Regions from separate parts of the Cupriavidus gilardii genome, predicted to be linked through region 2. Evidence: predicted binding sites of a transcription regulator. Region 2 holds the regulator's gene; each other region holds the start of a gene.
The links. The regulator sigma-54, encoded in region 2, starts transcription at its own class of promoters, with help from an activator protein. The targets are predictions, from matches to a motif close to TGGCANGNAANCTGCTTT.
Positions count from the first base shown of each region.

Region 1 (7,460 bases), on a different replicon from region 2:
CCACGATCACCAGCCGCTCCTGGATATCGTCGGGCATCTTGAAGTAGTACTCGATCGGCTCCAGCGTTTCGGGGTCGCGGTACAGGCCGATGTGGCCGACCCGCGCGGCCGGCAGCAGGTCGAGCATGCCATCGAGGAAGCCGTTGCCCGCGCGCAGGATCGACACCAGGCACAGCTTCTTGCCGGACAGCATCGGCGACTGCATCGGCGCGATCGGCGTCTTGATCGCCACGGTCTCCATCGCGAGATCCCGCGTCGCCTCATAGGTCAGCAGCTGCGCGATCTCGCGCACCAGGCGGCGGAAGTTGTCGGTGGTGGTGTCCTCGCTGCGCACCAGCGTGACCTTGTGCTGGACCAGCGGGTGGTCGACCACCATCACCGGCGCGGCGGCCGGCGCGATGGGCGGCATGCCGGCGGGGAGTCCGGTGGACAGCGCCACGGACGGATCGACGGACAGATCGGCAGACAGGGCGGTCATGTTGGCACTCCTCGATGCGGCCGTGGCGGCATGCGGCCAGGGCGAAACGACGGCGTGCAGGCGCGCGGCATCTGGCGGCCGCGCCCCGCACGGACTGGAACTCAGAACACCGTGCCGTCGCTGTCGATCGCGAACGGCGGCGGGCCGCCCGGCCGGCGCTTGGCGGCGATGCGCCGTCCCGCCGCCCAGGTACCGCCCTCCAGCACGCGCGCCAACGGGAAGGCGTCGGCCGACAGGCCCAGCGCCTGCCGCGTTGCCTCGGCGACCAGGTCCAGGCCGGTCACCGTCAGCGCGCGCCATTCGACGATGGCCGGCTCGTCGACCCGGTGCACCGCCTCTGCAAAGCTCGCATCGCGCGGCACCATCAGCTCGAAGTCGTACAGCAGGCCGCCGTTGCGGTATTCGGGCAGGCCGGTCAGCGCATCGAGCCCGGTCACCGTCAGGCCGCCGTCCTCGAGCGGCTCGAGCAGCGAGTAGGTCAGCCACTGCGTCAGCTTGTGGAACGGCACCAGGCCGTCCGGGCTGGCCGGATGGCGCCAGCAGTCGCCGAGCGAGACGCCCTCCAGCTGCAGCCGTCCCGGCCAGACGGGCCCGAGCGCGACCAGCAGCGTGCGCAGCACGAACGCCGCGTCGATGCGCCCTTCGCTGGCATGCGCCTTCAGATAGTCGAACAGATTGCCGAGCCTGGCCGGTTCGCCGAACACGGCCGGCGTCGCCTGCGCAACCTTGCCGAGCCGGCGCACCAGGCCGGCGCGGCCTTCGAGGCCGACCAGCGGGTTGTGCTGGGCGACCTGGAAGGCGGTGGCCAGCGTCGACGGATCGATCTGCGCCAGCCGCTCGGCATCCGAGCGCAGCGGCTCGTCCGGCGTCGCCGAAAAGCCGCCGCGCGCGAACAGGTCGAAGCTGGCCACGCCAAGCCCCTCGGAGCGGCTCAGGCTCAGGTCGCTGGCCGGATCGCGGTAGCGCCAGTCCGGGCCCGCGCCCGCGTCGAGCAGCACGCTCGGAATCACCAGGTCGATGCCGATGCGCGCGCGCTCTTCGCGATGATCGTCGCCGGTCAGCGCCGCGCGTTCGCACAGGATGCCCCAGCGGTCGCGCAGCTCGCCCGGACCGCCGCTTTCGAAATGGCGCCAGCGGCTGTGGTAAGGCACCTGCAGATCGCGGTAGCGCGAGCGGATGGTGGTCGCCACATAGTCGGCGATCGCAGCGACCCGCTCGGGATGCCAGCTGAACCACTGCGAATCGCCGGCCGCCACCGCGGCCGTCACCGCGGCGCAGCGCGCCCGCACCGCCTGCGCGGTCAACAACGCCGAAGCCGGATGATCGGGTTCGACCCAGCTTTGCCAACCTTCGCGCGAAGCACGGGCTTGCCCGGCCGCGCCCATCGATGCTGCATCGTCTCGTTCTGTCATTCGTCCAGTCCCCTGCCCTTGGCCACCGTCAGGTCGGCGGCGTCCGGAGGCGTGTAACGGGTGAAGTAGCCCGCCGCCACCTTGGCGTCGATCTCCACCCTCGCGTCGGCCGGAATCAGCGCATCGGGGATCGGCACCTGCTCGACCACTTCGATTCCCTGCGCGACCAGCGCACCGTGTTTCATATTGCTCATCGAGGCCCAGCGGTCGATGCGACGGATGCCCAGCCAATGGAAGACATCGGGCATCAGTTCCTGGAAGCGCATGTCCTGCACGCCGGCCACGCATTCGGTCCGCGCGAAATAGGTTTCGGCGCGGTCGCCGCCGACCTGCCGCTTGCGCGCGTTGTAGACCAGGAATTTGGTGACCTCGCCCAGCGCGCGGCCTTCCTTGCGGTTGTAGACCACCAGGCCGACGCCGCCCTGCTGGGCCATCTCGATGCACACCTCGATACCGTGCGCCAGATACGGACGGCACGTACAGATGTCAGACCCGAATACGTCCGAGCCGTTGCATTCGTCGTGCACGCGGCAGGCGACCGGCGTCTGCGGCTTGCCCAGCAGGCTGACGTCGCCGAAGAAATACAGCGTCATGCCGCCGATCGGCGGCAGGAAGACCTTCAGATCGGGCCGCGTCACCAGCTCGGGGAACATGCCGCTGGTCTGCTCGAACAGGCCGCGGCGCAGCGCGCTTTCCTTGATGCCGAAGCGGCGCGCCATGCCGGGCAGATACCAGACCGGATCGACGGCCGCCTTGGTGACCCGCACATCGCCGTTGGCGAACAGGATCCGCCCATCGGGGATCAGCCGCCCGGCGGCGATCGCCGCCACCAGTTCCGGCATGTTGATATGGGCACGCGTGATGGCGATGGTGGGCCGGATATCGACGCCGGCGGCGATGCGGTCGGCGAAGACCGTCGACACCAGATGGCCCCACGGGTCCAGCGACACGATCTTGTCCGGATCACCCCATTGCGGATGCGGACCGATCGGCTCGGCCGGCGCCGTGTCGGTCAGGTCGGGGCGATGGTCGCGCTGCAGCTTGCCCGAAGCCACTGCCAGCGCGCGATAGACCGCGTAGGCACCGGCATGCGTCCCGATCACGTTGCGGTGCGCCGGATTGGTCAGCGTCGCGATCACGGGCCCGCGCTCGGCCGCGGTCGGCGCGCCCCAGTGGATCGGCTCGGCCGGCTTGTCGCGGCGTGCGTGCGAGGTCAGGACGATGTGATCGGACATGGCAGCCTCGAGGCGTGAATCCTGACCAAACGGTCAGGTTTACCTTGATGGTAGGCAATCGCCATGCCAAGCGCGTATGGGCGTTTTCCCCTTTTCGGTACGCCCCCTCACCAAAGACGGCACAACAACGGTTCATGCGGCGCCCACGTATCGTGCGGCGCCGCTGGATGTTGCCAACGGACAACGCTGGCTAGCGGGCGAGCCCCTCGCGGTTGCGCAACAACAACTTGCCGAGCGATGCGAACGGGTCGCGCGATTCGACATATCGGTAAAAAAGCGCACCGGCCGCGTTGCTCGCCAGCCACGCCAGCACCATGCCGAGGGCGTTCAGCCAGGGCATGCCGGGCGCGAGCCGGGACAACAGGCTATTGACCAGCAGGCAGATCGGAAAGTGCACCAGGAACACCGAGTACGAGATGGTCCCGAACGTGGCGAAGACACGGCCGCGCGGCCATGCCGCCAGCCAGCCGCCGCGCCGTGCCAGCGTCAGCAGCAGCGCGACGGCCAGCGCGAGCGCGATGCGCGAACGCATGTCGACCGTCAGCGCAGCGATGCCTGCCGCGGCAAGCGCTGCCAGCCACCACCCCGATCGTCCCGGATTCGACGCCCAGTAGCCGAGCACGCCCAGGCTGTAGGCGCCGAAGAAATAGATCGCCCACATGTCCCAGTCCGCGTCCCGGTTGAACCAGAACAGCGAAGCCAGCGCCAGCGTCACCACCAGTGCCGTGCCCACGCCGACCTGCCAGCCGGCGGGCGAACGCCGCGCCAGCCATAGCGTCAGCAACAGCAGCGCGAACAGCTGGAAGTCGATCGCGACATACCAGACGCCCGCCGACAGCGCGTCGATATCGAGCACGTCGTGCAGCAGCAGCAGATGCGCCAGCAGCTGCCCCCACTGCGGCGGCGCCGGAATCGACGGATGGTCCATGCCTTGCCGCGCGAGCGCTGCCGCGACGATGGCCAGACCGATCGCGGCGGCGAACGGCACCGCCAGCTTGCGATAGCGCCGCAGCAGCGCCGCCGGCGGCCGCGGCGTGCGCAGCAGGCCGTCCGGCGCCAGGCTGCGTGCCGCCAGGAAGCCGCCGATCACCAGGAACAGCTGGACCGCGATGCGTGCGTAGTCGGCGAGCCAATCGATCAGGACCGGCGCGAGGGAATGGGCCGCATCGGACATCGGCCCGTAGAAGGCCAGGTGGTGCAGCACGATCAGTTGCGAGCCGACGGCCTTGAGCGCATCGATGCCGGCCAGGCGCGCGGGTTGCGAAGAGATGGAGGACAAGACGGAAACCGGGCAGGGAAATCGCCGCCCGGCCCCGACGCGCCCGTGCGCGGCGCGGCACCGGACCGCGTGGCCCGCGATTGTACCCGGGGCCACGTGCAGGCATCGGCATGTCACGCCATGCCGTTGCGTCCGGGTCGCCACACCGACCTAGGGTATTTACTTATGACGAAGTTGTCGTTCCCCCGGGACAAACCTATCGATACCCTTGGGTCTTTGCTGTTTTCTATCGCGTCCCCATGTTGTCTTCCCTGCGTGCTTTCCGTCGCTCCTTTCGTTCGTTCCGCCCTGTCCTGCTCGCCGCGGCCCTGCTCGGCACCGCCGCGGCCCATGCCGCCGGCACCGAGACGCTGAACGGCCCGGTCCTCGACAAGATCCGCTCCAGCGGCACCATCGTGCTCGGCTACCGCGAGTCGGCGCTGCCGTTCTCGTTCGCCGACGACAAGGGCCAGCCGGCCGGCTACGCGGTCGATCTGTGCCTGCGCGCGGCCGAGGGCGCGCGCCAGGCGCTGGGCCTGAAGGACCTGAAGGTCCGCTGGATGCCGCTGACCCCGCAGAACCGCATCCCGGGCATCGTCAATGGCCTGGTCGACCTCGACTGCGCACCGAACACCAATACGCTGGAGCGCCAGAAGCAGGTCGCGTTCAGCGTCTCGCACTATGTGTCGACGGTGCGGATGCTGGTGCGCGCCGATTCCGGCATCGATTCGCTCGACGATCTGCGCGGCAAGACCGTGGTGACCAGCGCGGGTTCGACCGGCGACCGCCATGTGCGCCGGCTCAAGGGCCAGTACGGCTACCGCGACATCTACGCCAAGGATCATGGCGAATCGTTCCTGCTGCTCGAGTCCGGCCGCGCCCAGGCCTTCGTGATGGACGACGTGCTGCTGGCCGGCCTGCGTGCCCGCGCCAAGGATCCATCGCAATATGTGATCGTCGGCCCCGCGCTGTCGGTCGAGCAGAACGCGCTGATGCTGTCGAAGGCTGACCCGGCATGGAAGCGCCTGGTCGACCAGACGCTGGCCGGCATCTATGGCAGTCCGCAGATCGAGACGCTGCAGCAGCGCTGGTTCCAGAAGCCGATCGGGGCACGCCAGATCAATCTGGCGCTGACCCCGTCGGCCGAGGTTCGCGAGGCGTGGAAGCATCCGTCCGACGCGGTGACCGAATAGCCTCATGCCGAAGCGGCGACCGCCGGCAATGCTCGCTTTCCATGAGCGCCGGCGCTGCCGACAGCCGATGTGACGCGCTTGACAGCCGCGAGACAGGTTGGAGACACTGGCGCGGGCGGCGTGTCGACGCCCGCCCATCGTCAGCCGCCCATCCGATGGACGGCAACTTTCGAGGAGACACCATGAGCAAGTTCGTCGCGACGGCCATCGCGCTGTGCATCGGCACCGCCTCGCTGGCGGTGCACGCCCAGAACACCGGCGGCAAGAAGCAGTTCGACCCGTACTCGCAAGGCGCCAAGGCGGGCGAGAAATTCGACCCGTACAGCCAGGGGGCGAAAGCCGGCGACAAGTTCGATCCCTACAGCCAGGGCGCCAACCAGAGCACCCGCGCCGACCTCGCGCCGGGCCAGGACGAAGGCAAGAAGAACGGCCACAACAAGGCGAAGAAGGCCAAGCCCGCCAAGCCGGCCAACTGACACCGGATCACGGGCCAGCCCGGGGGCGGCCCGATCCGATGCGAATCCAGAACCCGCTGCGCGCGGGTTTTTTTGCGTCCGCGTTTTGACACGCCTCTGGCACGTCAATAAGTGACATAGAAAGCACAGGACATATGTCCCGGGCCGCCCGCCGCGCGCCTGCCGGACCCGTGTAGGACATTTTTCGGTATCAGGCGTCATAGCTTTCGCACAAAATGCGAACTTCGCCGTTGACATAGGCGACGTATGCACCACACGGAGCGCAGCGCTCCGTCGCGGGTTGTCAGCAAGCGGCCGAGGCCGCGCCGCACCGTTTCAGGAGTTTCATGCGCCGTTCCCCGACCACGCACGCCAGCGGCTTGTCCGCGGCGGTGATCGCCCTGGTCGTCCTCTATGTCGTCCTGCTCTGGTTCGGGACGCTGGACGCCCGCCATCTGTTGCGCTCCGACGAAGGCCGCTATGCCGAGATCGCGCGCGAGATGTTCGCCAGCGGCGACTGGGTCACGATTCGCTACAACGGCGTCAAGTATTTCGAGAAGCCGCCCTTTCACCTGTGGGTCACGGCGCTGACCTATACCGCCTTCGGGCTCGGCGAATGGCAGGCGCGGCTGTGCGTGGCGCTGTCGGGCTTCGTCGGCCTGCTCGCGTCGATGTGGGCGGCCGGCCGCTGGTTCGGCACCCGCGCCGGCTGGCTGACCGGGCTGGCGCTGGCGGCCGCGCCGATGTGGAGCGTCGCCGCCCACTTCAATTCGCTGGACATGACGTTGGCCGGCGCCCTCGCCTGCGTGCTGGCCTGCATGCTGCTGGCCCAGCATCCCGACACCACGCCGGCCGCACGGCGCGGCTGGATGCTGGGCTGCTGGGCCGCGATGGGCGTCGCCATCCTGACCAAGGGCCTGATCGGACTCGCCTTGCCCGGGCTGGTGCTGGTCGTCTACACCGCGATCGCGCGCGACTTAGCGCTGTGGCGGCGGCTGCATCTGTTCTCGGGCTTCGCGCTGCTGCTGGCGATCACCGTGCCGTGGTTCTGGCTGATCGCCGAGCGCAATCCGGAATTCCTGCGCTTCTTCTTCATCCACGAGCACTGGCAGCGCTATACCACCAGCGTCCACCATCGGCAGGGTCCGCTGTGGTACTTCGTGCCCCTGCTGCTGGCCGGCTTCCTGCCATGGCTCGCGCTGGCGCCGGGCATCTGGCGCGCGGTGCGCCGCGAGCGGGCCGAGGCCGCGCAGGCGGCAAGCGCCGTCCCGCTGCGTCCCGCGCTGCTGATGCTGGTCTGGGCCGGCGCCATCTTCGTGTTCTTCAGCCTGTCGAACTCCAAGCTGCCCGGCTATATCGTGCCGATCTTCCCGGCGCTGGGCATGCTGGCCGGGGTCGCGCTGGACCGCATCGGCGACACCGGCTGGCG
Region 1 covers NZ_CP054624.1:828,548-836,007, reverse strand. The annotation lists gene upp (uracil phosphoribosyltransferase) at 1-409, opposite strand, end outside; gene FOB47_RS03890 (URC4/urg3 family protein) at 580-1,863, opposite strand; gene FOB47_RS03885 (GTP cyclohydrolase II) at 1,887-3,125, opposite strand; gene FOB47_RS03880 (acyltransferase family protein) at 3,316-4,395, opposite strand; gene FOB47_RS03875 (amino acid ABC transporter substrate-binding protein) at 4,644-5,576, shown strand; gene FOB47_RS03870 (hypothetical protein) at 5,759-6,052, shown strand; gene FOB47_RS03865 (glycosyltransferase family 39 protein) at 6,379-7,460, shown strand, end outside.
Region 1: a site for sigma-54 is predicted at 3,177-3,194, ahead of FOB47_RS03885 (GTP cyclohydrolase II). Genes of this name have one in related genera too.

Region 2 (7,460 bases):
ATACGCTGACCGGCAACGTGGTGTTGACCAAGGGCACCATGGTGCTGAAGTCCGATGCCGCCGAGGTCCGCACCGACCCGGAGGGCTACCAGTACGCGGTGGCGACTTCCAAGGGGGGCAAGCAGGCCTACATCCGGCAGAAGCGCGACAACGTCGACGAGTACATCGACGGCTGGGGCGACCGCATCGAATACGACGGCAAGCAGGAGGTCGCCAAGCTGATCGGCAATGCCCGCATGGCGCGCCTGGCCGGTGCCAAGATCGTCGACGAGATCCGCGGCGCGGTGCTGACCTACGACAGCCGCAACGAGTTCTACACCGCGGCCGGCGGCAGCGGCAACGCGGCGCCGGCGAACCCGTCCGGCCGCGTGCGCGCGGTGCTGTCGCCGCGCCAGAGCCAGGGAACCGGCGGCAGCGGTGCCGGTGTCGATCTGAAGGGCTCGCCGACGGCCAAACCCTGAGCGCTTGCCGGCCCGCCCCCGGCCCACGCCGCACGCGCTTCGCCGCCAGCTTCGCATCACGCAGCATCAAAGGATTGCCCACATGTCCGTTGCCGACACCGCTACCGCCACCGCTCCAGCCGCCAACGCCAATACCGCAGCCGGCGCTGGCGCCGGCACGATGCCCGTCACCAGCAACCTGGTGGTGCGCCATCTGAAGAAGCGCTACGGCTCGCGCACCGTGGTCAAGGACGTGTCGCTCGACGTCAAGAGCGGCGAGGTCGTTGGCCTGCTCGGCCCCAACGGCGCGGGCAAGACCACCTCGTTCTACATGATCGTTGGCCTGGTCGCGCTCGACGAAGGCGACATCGTGCTCGATGGCCAGCACATCAGCGGCCTGCCGATCCACGAGCGCGCGCGCATGGGGCTGTCGTACCTGCCACAGGAAGCGTCGGTGTTCCGCAAGCTCAATGTCGAGCAGAACATCCGCGCGGTGCTGGAACTGCAGCGCGACAACGGCAAGGCGCTGTCCGCGGCCGAGATCGAGCGCCGCCTCGACAGCCTGCTCGACGACCTGCAAATCGCGCACCTGCGCAACAACCCGGCGCTGTCGCTGTCCGGCGGCGAGCGGCGGCGCGTCGAGATCGCGCGGGCGTTGGCCTCCGCGCCGCGCTTCATCCTGCTCGACGAACCCTTCGCCGGCGTCGATCCGATCGCCGTGGGCGAAATCCAGCGCATCGTCAGCTTCCTGAAGGCGCGCAATATCGGCGTGCTGATCACCGACCACAACGTACGCGAGACGCTGGGCATCTGCGACCACGCCTACATCATCAGCGAGGGCGCGGTGCTGGCGGCAGGCGAGCCCAAGGAAATCATCGCCAACGAATCGGTGCGGCGCGTCTACCTGGGCGAAAACTTCCGCATGTAATGGTGCGCTGACATCGGGCGGTCCGCCGCGCGACTCCCCCGCACTGCGGGGCCGCCGCTTCGCACGCCGGCAAGCGATGCCACGATCCTCCTCTGGTGATCCATCAGGCAATCGCTTCTGACCACGCAATCGAAACTTCCGATAGCAAATTCCGTTCCATCGCGGCCGAAGTTGCGCATAAAATAGGCCGCATGAAACCGTCGCTACAGCTACGCCTCTCCCAGCATCTGGCCCTGACGCCGCAGCTGCAGCAGTCCATCCGGCTGTTGCAGTTGTCCACGCTGGAACTGCAACAGGAAGTCGAGCAGGCGCTGACCGAGAATCCGCTGCTCGAACGCGAAAACGACTGGATCGAAAGCCCGCTGCGCGTTGCCGCCGACGGGTCGGTCAATGTGCAGACCGCCACCACGACCTCGCCCGCCGAACCGGCGGCGCCCGCGGACTCGCACGCGGACGGCGCCGCCGCAGCCGACGAAGGCTATGCCGACGGCGCGGGCGACGATTATGGCGGCGACTGGAGCCTGGACGACTTCGCCCGCCGTCCGCAAAGCGATGAGGACGAGAAAACACCGCTGCAATTGCGCGATGCCGAGCCCACGCTGCGCGAATATCTGATGGAGCAATTGACGCCGCTGAAAATCTCCACGCGCGACAAGGGCCTGGCGATTTTCCTGATCGAATCGCTCGACGACGACGGTTATCTGAGCGCGTCGCTCGAGGAAATCCTGTCCGAATTGCCGGAAGAGCTCGAATTCGAACTCGACGAAGTGCATGCGATGCTGACGCTGCTGCAAAGCTTCGATCCGCCCGGGGTCGGCGCACGCAACGCAGCAGAGTGCCTGTCGCTGCAACTGCGCCGCATCGAACATCCGCAGCGCGAGCTGGCGATGACCATCGTCCGCCATCACCTCGAACTGCTGGCCGCGCGCGACTACACACGGCTGAAGAAGGCGCTGCAGGTCGACGACATGCAGCTGAAGGCCGCGCACGAGTTGATCCGTTCGCTCGCGCCATATCCCGGCCACGCCTACAGCCGGCCGGAAGCGGACTTCGTGGTGCCCGATGTATTCGTGCGCAAGAGCGGCCACAACTGGATCGCCCAGCTCAATCCCGATGTGATGCCGCGGCTACGCATCAACGACATGTATGCGCAGATCTTGCGCGGTGCGAAAGGCGATACCGGCGCCGCGGGATTGCAGCAGAAACTGCAGGAGGCGCGCTGGCTCATCAAAAATATCCAGCAGCGTTTCGACACCATTTTGCGCGTCGCACAAGCCATCGTGGAGCGGCAAAAGAATTTCTTTACGCACGGCGAAATTGCGATGCGCCCCTTGGTTTTGAGGGAGATAGCCGATACACTGGGTCTACACGAGTCGACTATTTCTCGTGTGACGACCAACAAGTACATGGCCACCCCGATGGGGACATTCGAGCTGAAATATTTTTTCGGCAGCCATGTATCGACCGAGACCGGCGGTGCCGCCTCTTCCACCGCAATCCGTGCGCTGATCAAGCAGCTGATAGGAGCCGAAGACCCCAGAAACCCGTTGTCCGACAGCCGGATTGCCGAACTGCTGGGGGAACAAGGCTTCGTCGTGGCGCGACGTACCGTCGCCAAATATCGTGAAGCCTTGAAGATCCCGGCCGTGAACCTTCGCAAGTCTTTGTAGCCGAGTCGCATCGCCTGCCTGGTGCGGCTCTTTCAGAAGGAGAAGCGCTATGAACTTCAAGATCAGTGGACACCACTTGGACATCACGCCTTCGCTGCGTGAGTACGTGGAAACGAAACTGGAGCGAATCCTCAGGCATTTCGATCAGGTTATTGACGTCAGCGTGCTGCTATCGGTCGACAATCAAAAGGAAAAGGATCGCCGTCAGCGCGCGGAAATCAATGTGCATCTGAAGGGCAAGGACATTTTTGTCGAGGCGCATCACGAAGATCTCTATGCGGCGATCGACATGCTGGTCGACAAGCTGGACCGGCAGGTAATCCGCTACAAGGACAAGGTGCAGAGCCACGACCGCGAATCGCTGAAGTACCACAGCTTCGCGGCCAGTCAGGCCCAGCAGTAGCTTGATGATTCGGCGCGGCCGGACGACGGCCCGCCTTGAAGCGAGGAAGGAAGCCGTGCCAGGAGCACGGCTTTTTTGCGCCGGTCGCGCGGCGCCACTCCTTGCAGCCTGCAGGATGAAACCGGAATGGGGTTCCGTCTGGCGGGCTTCCCGGTGTATGCTGTGCAATACATCTAGAGAATGCCCGCCCCGTTTCCTGCGCAATGCCGCTCGGGGCGATCGGCATCGGACGGCAGGGAGCCCCCCTGCACTATAATGTGCCGCACGCTGATAGTCGGGAAGCGGCGGCAACGAACGCACCGCCCAGCAACGGCAGACCGGCCCACGCCGGCGAGAACCGCATGGCGGCGCCAGTATCAGGAATTCCGCGCATTTTCAAATGAACCGTTTGGCCAAACTGCTGCCGCCCGGCAATATCTCGCTCGACGTCAGCGTCACCAGCAAGAAACGCGTGTTCGAACAGGCCGGGTTGCTGTTCGAAAACAACCATGGCGTGGCGCGCGCCACGGTGACCGACAATCTGTTCGCCCGCGAATCGCTCGGCTCGACCGGACTCGGCGCCGGCGTCGCCATCCCGCATGGCCGCATCAAGGGACTGAAACAGCCGCTGGCTGCCTTCATGCGGCTCGCCGAGCCGATCCCGTTCGAATCGCCCGACGGCAAGCCGGTCTCGCTGCTGATCTTCCTGCTGGTGCCGGAACAGGCCACGCAGCAGCATCTGGAAATCCTGTCGGAAATTGCTCAGCTATTGTCCGATCGCGACATGCGCGATGGCCTCGCCGCTTTGCCGACGCCCGATGCGATTCACCAGCTGCTGGTGCAATGGCATCCTTGACCCTTCCGGCATAAGCGCGCACAGCCGCGCCCACCGCATACACCACCGCCCTAGCGCCCCGCCTCATCCCGCATGGAACTCACCGGCGTCACCTCCCAGTCGATCTTCGACGACAACGCAGCCGACCTCAAACTGTCCTGGGTGGCCGGGCTGGAAGGCGCCGATCGCGCCTTCGACCTCGACTTCGCACGCGAGGCGACCTCGGCCGCCGACCTGGTCGGTCACTTGAACCTGATCCACCCGAACCGGATCCAGGTCCTCGGCAAGCCGGAGATTACCTACTACCAGCGGCTCGACGACGAAACGCGCAAGCGGCAGATGGGCGAACTGATCCTGCTGGAGCCACCGTTTCTGGTCGTCGCCGACGGCATGGAACCGCCGCCCGACCTGGAACTGCGCTGCACCCGCTCGTCGACGCCGCTGTTCACGACGCCGGTGTCGTCGGCCGCGGTCATCGACCATCTGCGGCTGTATCTGTCGCGCATCTCCGCCCCGCGCGTCACGATGCACGGCGTGTTTCTCGACATCCTCGGCATGGGCGTGCTGATCATGGGCGAATCCGGTCTGGGCAAGAGCGAACTGGGCCTGGAACTGATCTCGCGCGGACATGGCCTGGTGGCCGACGATGCGGTCGACTTCGTGCGTCTTGGCCCGGATTTCGTCGAGGGGCGCTGCCCGCCGCTGCTGCAGAACCTGCTCGAAGTGCGCGGCCTGGGCCTGCTCGATATCAAGACGATCTTCGGCGAAACCGCGGTGCGCCGAAAGATGAAGCTCAAGCTGGTGGTCCAGCTGGTGCGCCGCAACGACGGGGAATTCGAACGGCTCCCGCTCGATTCGCAATATCTGGACGTGCTGGGCCTGCCCATCCATATGGTGAAGATCCAGGTCGCGGCCGGCCGCAACCTTGCGGTGCTGGTCGAGGCGGCGGTCCGGAACACGATCCTGCGGCTGCGCGGCATCGACACGCTGCGCGATTTCATGGATCGCCAGCGTGCCGCGATGCAGGCCGACGCGGCCTCGCGCGGCCAGGGCCGTCTGCTCTGAGCGGCTGCGCCGAGCGCGGCTCGAGACCACATTGACGCATCGGCGTGTCCGACACGCAGACAGCGTCAACCTGATTGGGGTTTTCAGCGTTTTGTGCTGTAATGGGCATCACGCCCAGCCTGCGCCGTTGCGCATCCTGCGCTTGGCGACCCGATCCTCAGTCAGGAGATTCCAGCATGAAGACACTGATCGCAACCTGCGTGCTGCTGTGCCCACTGGTCGCCACGGGCGCCTTTGCCCAGACCGCCTCCGGCAACAGCCAGCAGAGCAAGATGAAGACATGCAATGCGCAGGCAGCCGGCAAGACCGGGGACGAGCGCAAGTCCTTCATGAAGGAATGCCTGTCGGCCAAGCCCGCCACCGCGGGCAACTCGCAGCAGCAGAAGATGAAGGCCTGCAACGCGCAGGCGAGCGGCAAGAAGGGCGACGAACGCAAGGCGTTCATGAAGGAGTGCCTGTCCGCATGACGGCACGCTGATCCGGCATTGTTCCGGAGCGGGCCAAGGCCAGATCAAGGCGAATCGCGGGGCACCCGGCGGTTCGCCTTTTTCTTTGCTATTTCGCTGTTCTCGGCGCCCTGCGCGTGCATTGCGCGGCTTTCGCACGCTTTCGCCACGTTTCCCGCCTGCCACGCCTTCCCCGGCCGCGGATGTCACCGGACCGTCATGACGCAATCATCACGCGATGCTATCCTTCAAGCGTTATGCGCATCGTCCTCATCACCGGCATTTCCGGCTCCGGCAAATCGGTTGCATTGAACGTGCTTGAAGACGCAGGCTACTACTGCGTCGACAACCTGCCCGCGCAGTTCATTCCCGAACTGGCCCGCTATCTGGCGGCCGAGGGCTACACGCATCTGGGCATCGCCACCGATATCCGCAGCCGCGAATCGCTGGCGCGGCTGCCCGAGACACTGCGCAGCCTGTCCGCCGAACACGAGGTCCGCGTGGTCTTCCTGACCGCCAATACCGATTCGCTGGTGCAGCGCTATTCGGAGACGCGGCGTCGCCATCCGCTGTCGGTGCGCCTGGCGGCGGGCGGTGCGGGCGGTGCGCCCGCGCCGACCGAGACTCCGCTGATCGAAGCGATCGAGATGGAACGCGAGCTGCTGAGTCCGCTGGCCGAATCGGCGCACCGGATCGACACCAGCAATGTGCGCACCAATACGCTGCGCGCCTGGATCAAGGACTTCATCCGCGACGACAATCTGCAGCTGACGCTGCTGTTCACGTCGTTCGGTTTCAAGCACGGCGTGCCGAGCGATGCCGACATGGTGTTCGACGTGCGCTCGCTGCCCAACCCGTATTACGACCTGCAACTGCGGCCGTTGACCGGCCGCGATGCGCCGGTGATCGACTTCCTGCAGAGCCAGCCGATGGTGCTGGCGATGGCCGAGGACATTCGGGCCTATGTCGAGAAATGGTTGCCGAGCTTCGTCGCCGACAACCGCAGCTATCTGACGGTGGCAATCGGTTGCACCGGCGGCCAGCACCGCTCGGTCTATATCGCGGAAAGACTTGCCAACTACTTCCGCGCGCATGGTAATGTGCTGGTCAGACACCGCGAGCTGGTGCCGGTAAGCTGATCCGGCCCCACCAGGGCGGTGGATCCCGGCGGCGGCGCAATGTGCGTTCCCCCGCCTTGTGAGCGATGGTCTTCTCGGGATCGCATGTCTTCCAGTTCCGCAGCGTCCAATCACGCGGCACCGCTCCACATCGAAGTCGACAGCCTGCCGCTGTTTCCGCTTCACACCGTGCTGTTTCCCGGCGGCCGGCTGCCGCTGCGCGTATTCGAACCCCGCTACGTCGACATGGTGCGCAATTGCCTGCGCGACAACGCGGCATTCGGTGTATGCCTGATCGCCAGCGGCACCGAAGTCGCGCAGGAAGGAAGCACTACCGTGCCGGAAGCCGTCGGCTGTCTCGCCGAAATCGTCGACTGCAATATGGAGCAACTCGGCGTGCTGCTGATCGAGACACGCGGCAGGCAGCGCTTCCGCATCCTCGAACACCATGCCCGCGACGACGGCCTGCTGGTCGCGCGCGCCGAGCTGCTGCCCGACGACGTGATCGACTGCAAGCTGGAGTTGCTGGGCGAATGCCTGGCGGCGCTGCGCCGCATCGTCGCCTCGCTGCACGCG
Region 2 covers NZ_CP054626.1:366,250-373,709, reverse strand. The annotation lists gene lptA (lipopolysaccharide transport periplasmic protein LptA) at 1-461, shown strand, start outside; gene lptB (LPS export ABC transporter ATP-binding protein) at 544-1,368, shown strand; gene FOB47_RS11905 (RNA polymerase factor sigma-54) at 1,560-3,038, shown strand; gene hpf (ribosome hibernation-promoting factor, HPF/YfiA family) at 3,088-3,441, shown strand; gene ptsN (PTS IIA-like nitrogen regulatory protein PtsN) at 3,821-4,276, shown strand; gene hprK (HPr(Ser) kinase/phosphatase) at 4,349-5,320, shown strand; gene FOB47_RS11885 (PsiF family protein) at 5,497-5,787, shown strand; gene rapZ (RNase adapter RapZ) at 6,024-6,905, shown strand; gene FOB47_RS11875 (LON peptidase substrate-binding domain-containing protein) at 6,990-7,460, shown strand, end outside.

Region 3 (7,460 bases), 770 kb from region 2:
GGCTCGGCGCTGGCGATGCGGCGTTCGCGCAGATGCGCCTTCGCGCGTTGCAGGCGGCCCGCCATCGTGTCGGCCCGTGCCAGCGCGACGCCCGCGGCCAGCACATCGCCAAGCACCAGATGGCTGATGCGCGAGGTCATCGGCGTATAGACCTCGCTGTCCTCCTCGACATCGGAGAACACGCAGACGTCGGCGAGCGCGGCCAGCGGCGAGCCGCTGTGCGTCAGCGCCAGCACGCTGGCGCCCGCGCCGCGCGCCAGCGTGGCGGCGGTCAGCATGTCCCAGGTGCGGCCGCTGTTCGATACCAGCACCGCGACATCGCCCGGCGCCAGCAGCGCGGCCGACATGCTGAACACATGCGGGTCGGAGTACGCGACGGTGGGCATGCCGAGACGGAAGAACTTGTGCTGGATGTCGAGGGCGACGATGCCGGAATTGCCGCAGCCGTAGAACTCGATGCGGCGCGCGCCGGCCAGCAGCGCGATGCCGTGCTCGATCTGATCGGCCGACAGCGCATTGCGCACCGACATCAATGTCGCGATGGTGCGGTCGAAGACCTTGCCGGCAATATCGGCCGGCCGGTCCTGCGGGTTGACGTCCTGGTGCACGAACGGCGTGCCGGCGCCGACGGTCTGCGCGAACTGCAGCTTGAACTCGCGAAAGCCGTCGTAGCCGAGCGCCGCGCAAAAGCGTGCGATGGTCGGCTGCGACACGCCGGCAAGGCGAGCGAGCTCCGGCATCGACAGCCGGATCACGCTGGCGCCGTGGCGCGCGACATAGTCGGCGAGGCGGCGTTCGGAGGGACGAAGGGAGTCGTAGACGGCGAGGATGCGGTCGCGCATGAGGGCGGCAAGAGTGGGATTGGATCGAAGTATGTAGAGATTCTACTTTGCCGGCCGAATGATCGGGCCGAACGCGGTGCGCCGCAGTCGGGAATAACCCTGATGAAAGAAGAGGAGAGGGCCATTTTCGCCGGGGTTTTTCGTCGGTATCGATGAGCCGGTGCGGAAAGGGGCTTCTGGAATGGCGCTGTCATCCGGTAGAATGTAGAAATTCTACACAAATTGCCTCGCCGGGATCCGCCGATATCCCGCTCAACGAACCGCCCGATTCCCTGTTCGCCTCCCGATACCGAATGCCACAGACTCTCGATCCCGCCGTGCGCGACGTCACCGAGCGCATCGTCGAACGCAGCCGTGCCAGCCGCGCCGCCTATCTGGAGCGCTGCGCCCGCGCGCAACGCGAACAGGGGCCGGCGCAGGGGCTGTCCTGCGCCAACCTGGCCCATGGCTATGCCGCGCTGCCGGCCGCCGACAAGTTGAAGCTGCGCGTCGAACACGCGCTGAACCTCGGCATCGTCACCGCGTACAACGACATGCTGTCGGCGCACCAGCCCTACGAGCGCTATCCCGCGCTGATTCGCGCGGCCGCGCGCGAGGCGGGGGCGGTGGCACAGGTGGCCGGCGGCGTGCCGGCGATGTGCGACGGCATCACGCAGGGCAATCCTGGCATGGAGCTGTCGCTGTTCTCGCGCGATGCGATCGCGATGGGCACCGCGATCGCGCTGTCGCACAACACCTTCGATGCGGTGGTGATGCTCGGCGTCTGCGACAAGATCGTGCCGGGGCTGGTGATGGGCGCGTTGCAGTTCGGCCATCTGCCGGTGGTGATGGTGCCGGCCGGCCCAATGGCCAGCGGCCTGCCCAACAAGGAGAAGGCGCGTGTGCGCCAGCTGTACGCGACCGGCCAGGTCGGCCGCGATGCGCTGCTCGAGGCCGAGTGCCAGGCCTATCACGGCGCGGGCACCTGCACCTTCTACGGCACCGCCAACAGCAACCAGCTGCTGATGGAAATCATGGGCCTGCATCTGCCGGGCGCGGCCTTCGTGCCGCCGGAGGGCGGCCTGCGCGATGCGCTGACGGCGGCCGCGGCGCAGCGCGCGCTGGCGCTGTCGGCGCGCGGCGATGGCTATCTGCCGATCTGCCGCGTCGTCGACGAACGCGCGGTCGTCAACGGCATCGTCGGGCTGCTGGCCACCGGCGGCTCGACCAACCACACGATCCACCTGGTGGCGATGGCGCGCGCGGCCGGCATCGTGATCGACTGGGACGACTTCGACCGGCTGTCGCGCGTGACGCCGCTGCTTGCTCGCGTTTATCCGAACGGCGCCGCCGACGTCAACCATTTCCATGCGGCCGGCGGCGTCGGCTTCGTGATTCGCCAGCTGCTCGATGCCGGGCTGCTGCACGAGGACGTCGATACCGTGGCCGGCCCGGGACTATCGCGCTATGCGCGGGAGCCGGTGCTGCACGACGGTGCGCTGCAGTGGCGCGATGCCCCGGCGCAAAGCGGAGACCCGCAGGTGCTCGCGCCGATCGCGCGGCCCTTCGATCGCGAGGGCGGGCTGCGGCTGATGTCCGGCAATCTGGGGCGGGGCGTGATCAAGGTGTCGGCGGTGGCGCCCGAGCACCGGATTGTCGAGGCGCCGGCGCGCGTGTTCGATTCCCAGCAGGCGCTGCAGGACGCGTTCGCGCGCGGCGAGCTCGACCGCGACGTCATCGTCGTGGTGCGCTTCCAGGGGCCGAACGCCAATGGCATGCCCGAGCTGCACCGGCTGACGCCGCCGCTGGGCGCGCTGCAGGACGCCGGCCATCGCGTCGCGCTGGTTACCGACGGCCGTATGTCGGGCGCTTCCGGCAAGGTGCCGGCGGTGATCCACGTCGGACCGGAAGCGAGTGCAGGGGGGCCGCTGGCGCGTGTGCGCGACGGCGACCTGCTGCGGGTCGATGCGGTCGCCGGCACGCTGGCCTGGCTCGGCGATCCGGCAGAGTTCGCCGCGCGCGTGCCCGCTGCGCCGCCGCAGGACCGGTTCGCCGACTACAGCCTTGGCCGCGGCCTGTTCGGGCTGTTCCGCCGCCACGCGCGCGGCGCCGAGCTGGGCGGCAGCGCGCTGGACCTCAGCGAGGCCGATGCGATGGCGGCGCCGCGCGCACTATAGTCGTGCTGTAGTCGTGCTGTCGGGCGTACTTGCGGCAGCCGTTATCCGGAACGCGCTATCCGCTACCCGCTGGGCGATATCCGATACCGAATCAATCCCGAAGTTGGCCGGACCTGGCGTCCGGCCTCGACCGCCCGCACGCGAACTCGCCGGCGCGCGGTCAGACCAACAAGGACGGCACCGACCGTCCGATCCTGATCGATGGAGCAGACATGATCTATATCCTGATGGGCGTCTCCGGCAGCGGCAAGACCACGGTCGGCTCGCTGCTGGCGCAGGCGCTGCATTGCGGCTTCCATGACGCCGATGAATTCCACAGCGCCGCCAACAAGGCGAAGATGGCCGCGGGCATTCCGCTGACCGACGAAGACCGCTGGCCCTGGTTGGACGCGATGCGTGCGGCCATCGATCAGGCCCGCGCGGAGGGCCGCCCGCACGTGTTTACCTGCTCCGCGCTGCGCCAGATCTATCGCGACCGGCTGACGCCACCCGACGGCGGGGTCAGCTTCATCTACCTGAAGGGCGACATCGACGTGCTGCGTACCCGCCTGGCCGGCCGCAGCGGACACTTCTTCGATCCCAAGCTGCTGCAGAGCCAGCTCGATACGCTGGAGGAGCCGCGCGACGCGCTGGTGCTCGATATTCGCAAGCCGCCCGAGGAACTGGTGCGCCAGATCCTGCAGGAGCGCCCGCCCGTCCGCGGCAGCCAGCCGGTGCACTGAATTGGTGTCGCGGAGCGGCGTGTTCCCGCGCCGCTCCCGGCCATTCCATGCCGTTTCCTGTCCCGGCGCGGCTTTCCGCCCCGTTTTGTGCAACGGTGCCACTGGCAGACATCTTGCTTGAATGTCTGCCAAGGCACCTGGCTTCCTTCTCGGGGGCGGCGGCCGGACGTATGCTGTAGGAGTCAACGATGCGCGGCGGCCGGTCGGGCGCCCGGTACAGGGGGAGGGCATCATGGCGGCGCGGTTTTTCGATGAAATGCTGGACTGGCGCGGCGACGCGCCGCCGAACATCGCCGCCGGGCAGGCCTTGCCGTCCGACGCGATCCGGCCGCACTACCGCCATTTCGCCGACTGGCTGGCGCGCCAGTCGGACGCGACGATGGCCAACAAGCGCGCGGAGGCCGATCTGGTGTTCCGGCGCGTGGGCATCACGTTCGCCGTCTATGGCGACAAGGACGAGGACAACAGCGGCACCGAGCGCACCATTCCGTTCGACGTGATTCCGCGCATCTTTCCCGCCGGCGAATGGGCGCTGCTGGAACGGGGGCTGCGCCAGCGCGTCGCCGCGCTGAACCGCTTCATCCACGATATCTATCACGGTCAGGACATCATCCGCGCTGGCGTGATTCCGCCCGAGCAGGTCTACGACAACGCGCAGTACCGGCCCGAGATGCTGGGCATCGACGTGCCGCGCGACATCTACGCGCATGTCGCCGGCATCGATGTGGTGCGCGCCGGCGAGGGCCAGTTCTATGTGCTCGAGGACAATCTGCGGGTGCCGTCCGGCGTCTCGTACATGCTCGAGAACCGCAAGATGATGATGCGACTGTTCCCCGAGCTGTTCGCCCGCAATCGCGTCGCGCCGGTGGCCCACTATCCGGATCTGCTGCTCGACATGCTGCGCAGCGTGTCGCCGCAGGGCATGGCCGATCCCACCGTGGTGGTGCTGACGCCGGGCATGTACAACTCCGCGTACTTCGAACACGCGTTCCTCGCGCAGCAGATGGGCATCGAACTGGTCGAGGGCAGCGACCTGTTCGTGCAGGACGACTATCTGTACATGCGCACCACGCAGGGGCCGCAGCGCGTCGACGTGATCTACCGCCGCGTCGACGACGACTTCCTCGATCCGCTGGTGTTCCGGCCCGACTCGACGCTGGGCGCGGCCGGCATGCTGGCGGTCTATCGCGCCGGCAATGTCACGGTCTGCAATGCGATCGGCACCGGCGTCGCCGACGACAAGTCGATCTATCCCTATGTCCCCGAGATGATCCGCTTCTATCTGGGCGAGGAACCGCTGCTGGCCAACGTGCCGACCTATATGTGCCGGCGCCCGGACGATCTGCAGTACGTGCTCGACCATATGGACGAACTGGTGGTCAAGGAAACGCATGGCGCCGGCGGCTACGGCATGCTGGTCGGGCCGGCGGCGACGCGCGCGGAGATCGACGCGTTCCGCGAGGTGGTCAAGGCGCGGCCGCATCAGTACATCGCGCAGCCGACGCTGGCGCTGTCGACTTGTCCGACCTATGTCGAGGCCGGCATCGCGCCGCGGCATATCGATCTGCGGCCGTTCGTGCTGTCGGGCAAGGAGGTGCGCATGGTGCCGGGCGGCTTGACGCGCGTGGCGCTGCGCGAGGGATCGCTGGTGGTCAATTCCTCGCAGGGCGGCGGCACCAAGGACACCTGGGTGCTGGAGCGCTGAGCCGCCGAGCCTTCGACAACGACGGCAGCCCTGCCGACCCCGCGATCTTCGACCGGACCACGGAGAGCCATCATGCTGAGCCGCACCGCCGACCACCTGTTCTGGATGGCGCGCTACACCGAGCGCGCCGAGAATACCGCGCGCATGCTCGACGTCAATTACCAGACCTCGCTGCTGCCGCAATCGATCGAGGTGGCCGAGCAGGGCTGGTGGGCGATGCTCGATATCTCGGAGCTGACGCACGCGTTCGACCACAAGTACGGGCTGCTGTCGCGCGAGGACGTGATCGACTTCATGGTGCGCGACATGACCAACCCCTCGTCGATCATGAGCTGCCTGCGCGCGGCGCGCGAGAACGCACGGGCGGTGCGCGGCTCGCTGACCACCGAGGTGTGGGAGACGCTGAACACCACGTGGCTGGACGTGCAGCGGATGATCTCGGACGGCGTGCTGCGCGACGATCCGTCGCAGTTCTTCGAGTGGGTCAAGTTCCGCTCGCACCTGGCGCGCGGCGTGCAGTTCGGCACCATGCTGAAGGACGATGCCTTCCACTTCATGCGGCTGGGCACCTTCCTGGAGCGCGCCGACAACACCGCGCGGATCCTCGACGTCAAGTTCCAGGCGACCGGCAGCGAAAACGGCGGCGGCGAGCGGACCGAGCAGGACTTCTACCACTGGGCCGCGGTGCTGCGTTCGGTGTCGGGCTTCGAGGTCTACCGCAAGATCTACCGCACGGTGATCACGCCGGTGCGCGTCGCCGAACTGCTGATCCTGCGTCCCGACATGCCGCGCTCGCTGGTGTCGAGCATGGACGAGGTGGTGGCGATCCTGGCGCTGGTGCGCAACCAGCAATCGGCCGAGACCGAGCGGCAGGCTGGTAAACTGCATGCCGACCTCAAATACGCGCGCATCGACGACATCTTCGCGGTCGGGCTGCACGCGTTCCTGACCAGCTTTCTCGAACGCATCGGCGATCTGGGCAGCGGCATCAGCCGGGACTTCCTGGTGCCGCCGCTGGCAGCCTGAAAGCCTGAACCCGGCGTCGCGCGACAGGACCGTGAAATACCAGATCCACCATCGCACCGTTTATCGCTATACCGAGCCGGTGATCCGCAGCGTTCACGAGCTGCGGCTGGCGCCGCGCTCCGGCCCGCTGCAGCAGGTGCACCAATGGCAGCTGTCGGTGCCGGGCAATCTGTCCGAGGCGCTCGACGGCTTCGGCAATATCGTCCATCAATTCACGCTGGCGCGGCCGGCCGACACCATCACGATCGCCGCCAGCGGCGAGGTCGAGATCACGCCCGCGGCCGATGCCGACGGCTGCTTCAGCGACGCGCCGCCGCCGGGCGAGGCGCGCGTGTCGCCGCTGTACTTTCGCAGCGGCACGCCGCTGACCAGCGCGCCGGCCGAGCTCAGCGCATTCGCCGCGCCGTATCTGGCTGCCGGCCATGAGCCGGCCGCGCTGCTCGCGCTGGCCCAGGCCATCGGCGAACGCGTGCGCTACCAGCCCAATGCCACCGATGTCGGCACCAGCGCCGCCGAGGCCTTCGCGCTCGGCGCCGGCGTCTGCCAGGACCAGGCGCAGGTGATGGTGGCCGCCTGCCGCGCCTTCGGCGTGCCGGCGCGCTACGTCAGCGGCTATTTCCACGACCCGGCCGCGACCGAGCTGGCCAGCCACGCGTGGGCCGACCTGTGCGTCGACACCGAGCGCGAGCGCTGGTGCAGCATCGACGTGACGCACGGCTGCTTCACCGATACCCGCCATATCCGCCTGGCGGTGGGGCGCGACTACCGCTCGGCGGCGCCGATCCGCGGCGTGCGCGAAGGCGGCGGCACCGAATCGCTGTCGGTGCAGATCCTGATCGAGCCGGTCTAGTCTGGCCGCGGTGCAGGGCGCGCGCGAGGAGGGCGCTAGAATGCCGGGATGCTCCCGCGCGTTCCGCCGCGCGCCATGTCACCACAATAAGACAAAGCCATGACGTACTGTGTAGCCATGCGGCTCGATGCCGGCCTGGTATTCCTGTCCGATTCGCGC
Region 3 covers NZ_CP054626.1:1,137,106-1,144,565, forward strand. The annotation lists gene FOB47_RS15415 (MurR/RpiR family transcriptional regulator) at 1-842, opposite strand, end outside; gene edd (phosphogluconate dehydratase) at 1,136-2,998, shown strand; gene FOB47_RS15425 (gluconokinase) at 3,211-3,720, shown strand; gene FOB47_RS15430 (circularly permuted type 2 ATP-grasp protein) at 3,953-5,425, shown strand; gene FOB47_RS15435 (alpha-E domain-containing protein) at 5,498-6,451, shown strand; gene FOB47_RS15440 (transglutaminase family protein) at 6,483-7,301, shown strand; gene FOB47_RS15445 (proteasome-type protease) at 7,401-7,460, shown strand, end outside.
Region 3: a site for sigma-54 is predicted at 3,823-3,840, ahead of FOB47_RS15430 (circularly permuted type 2 ATP-grasp protein). Genes of this name have one in related genera too.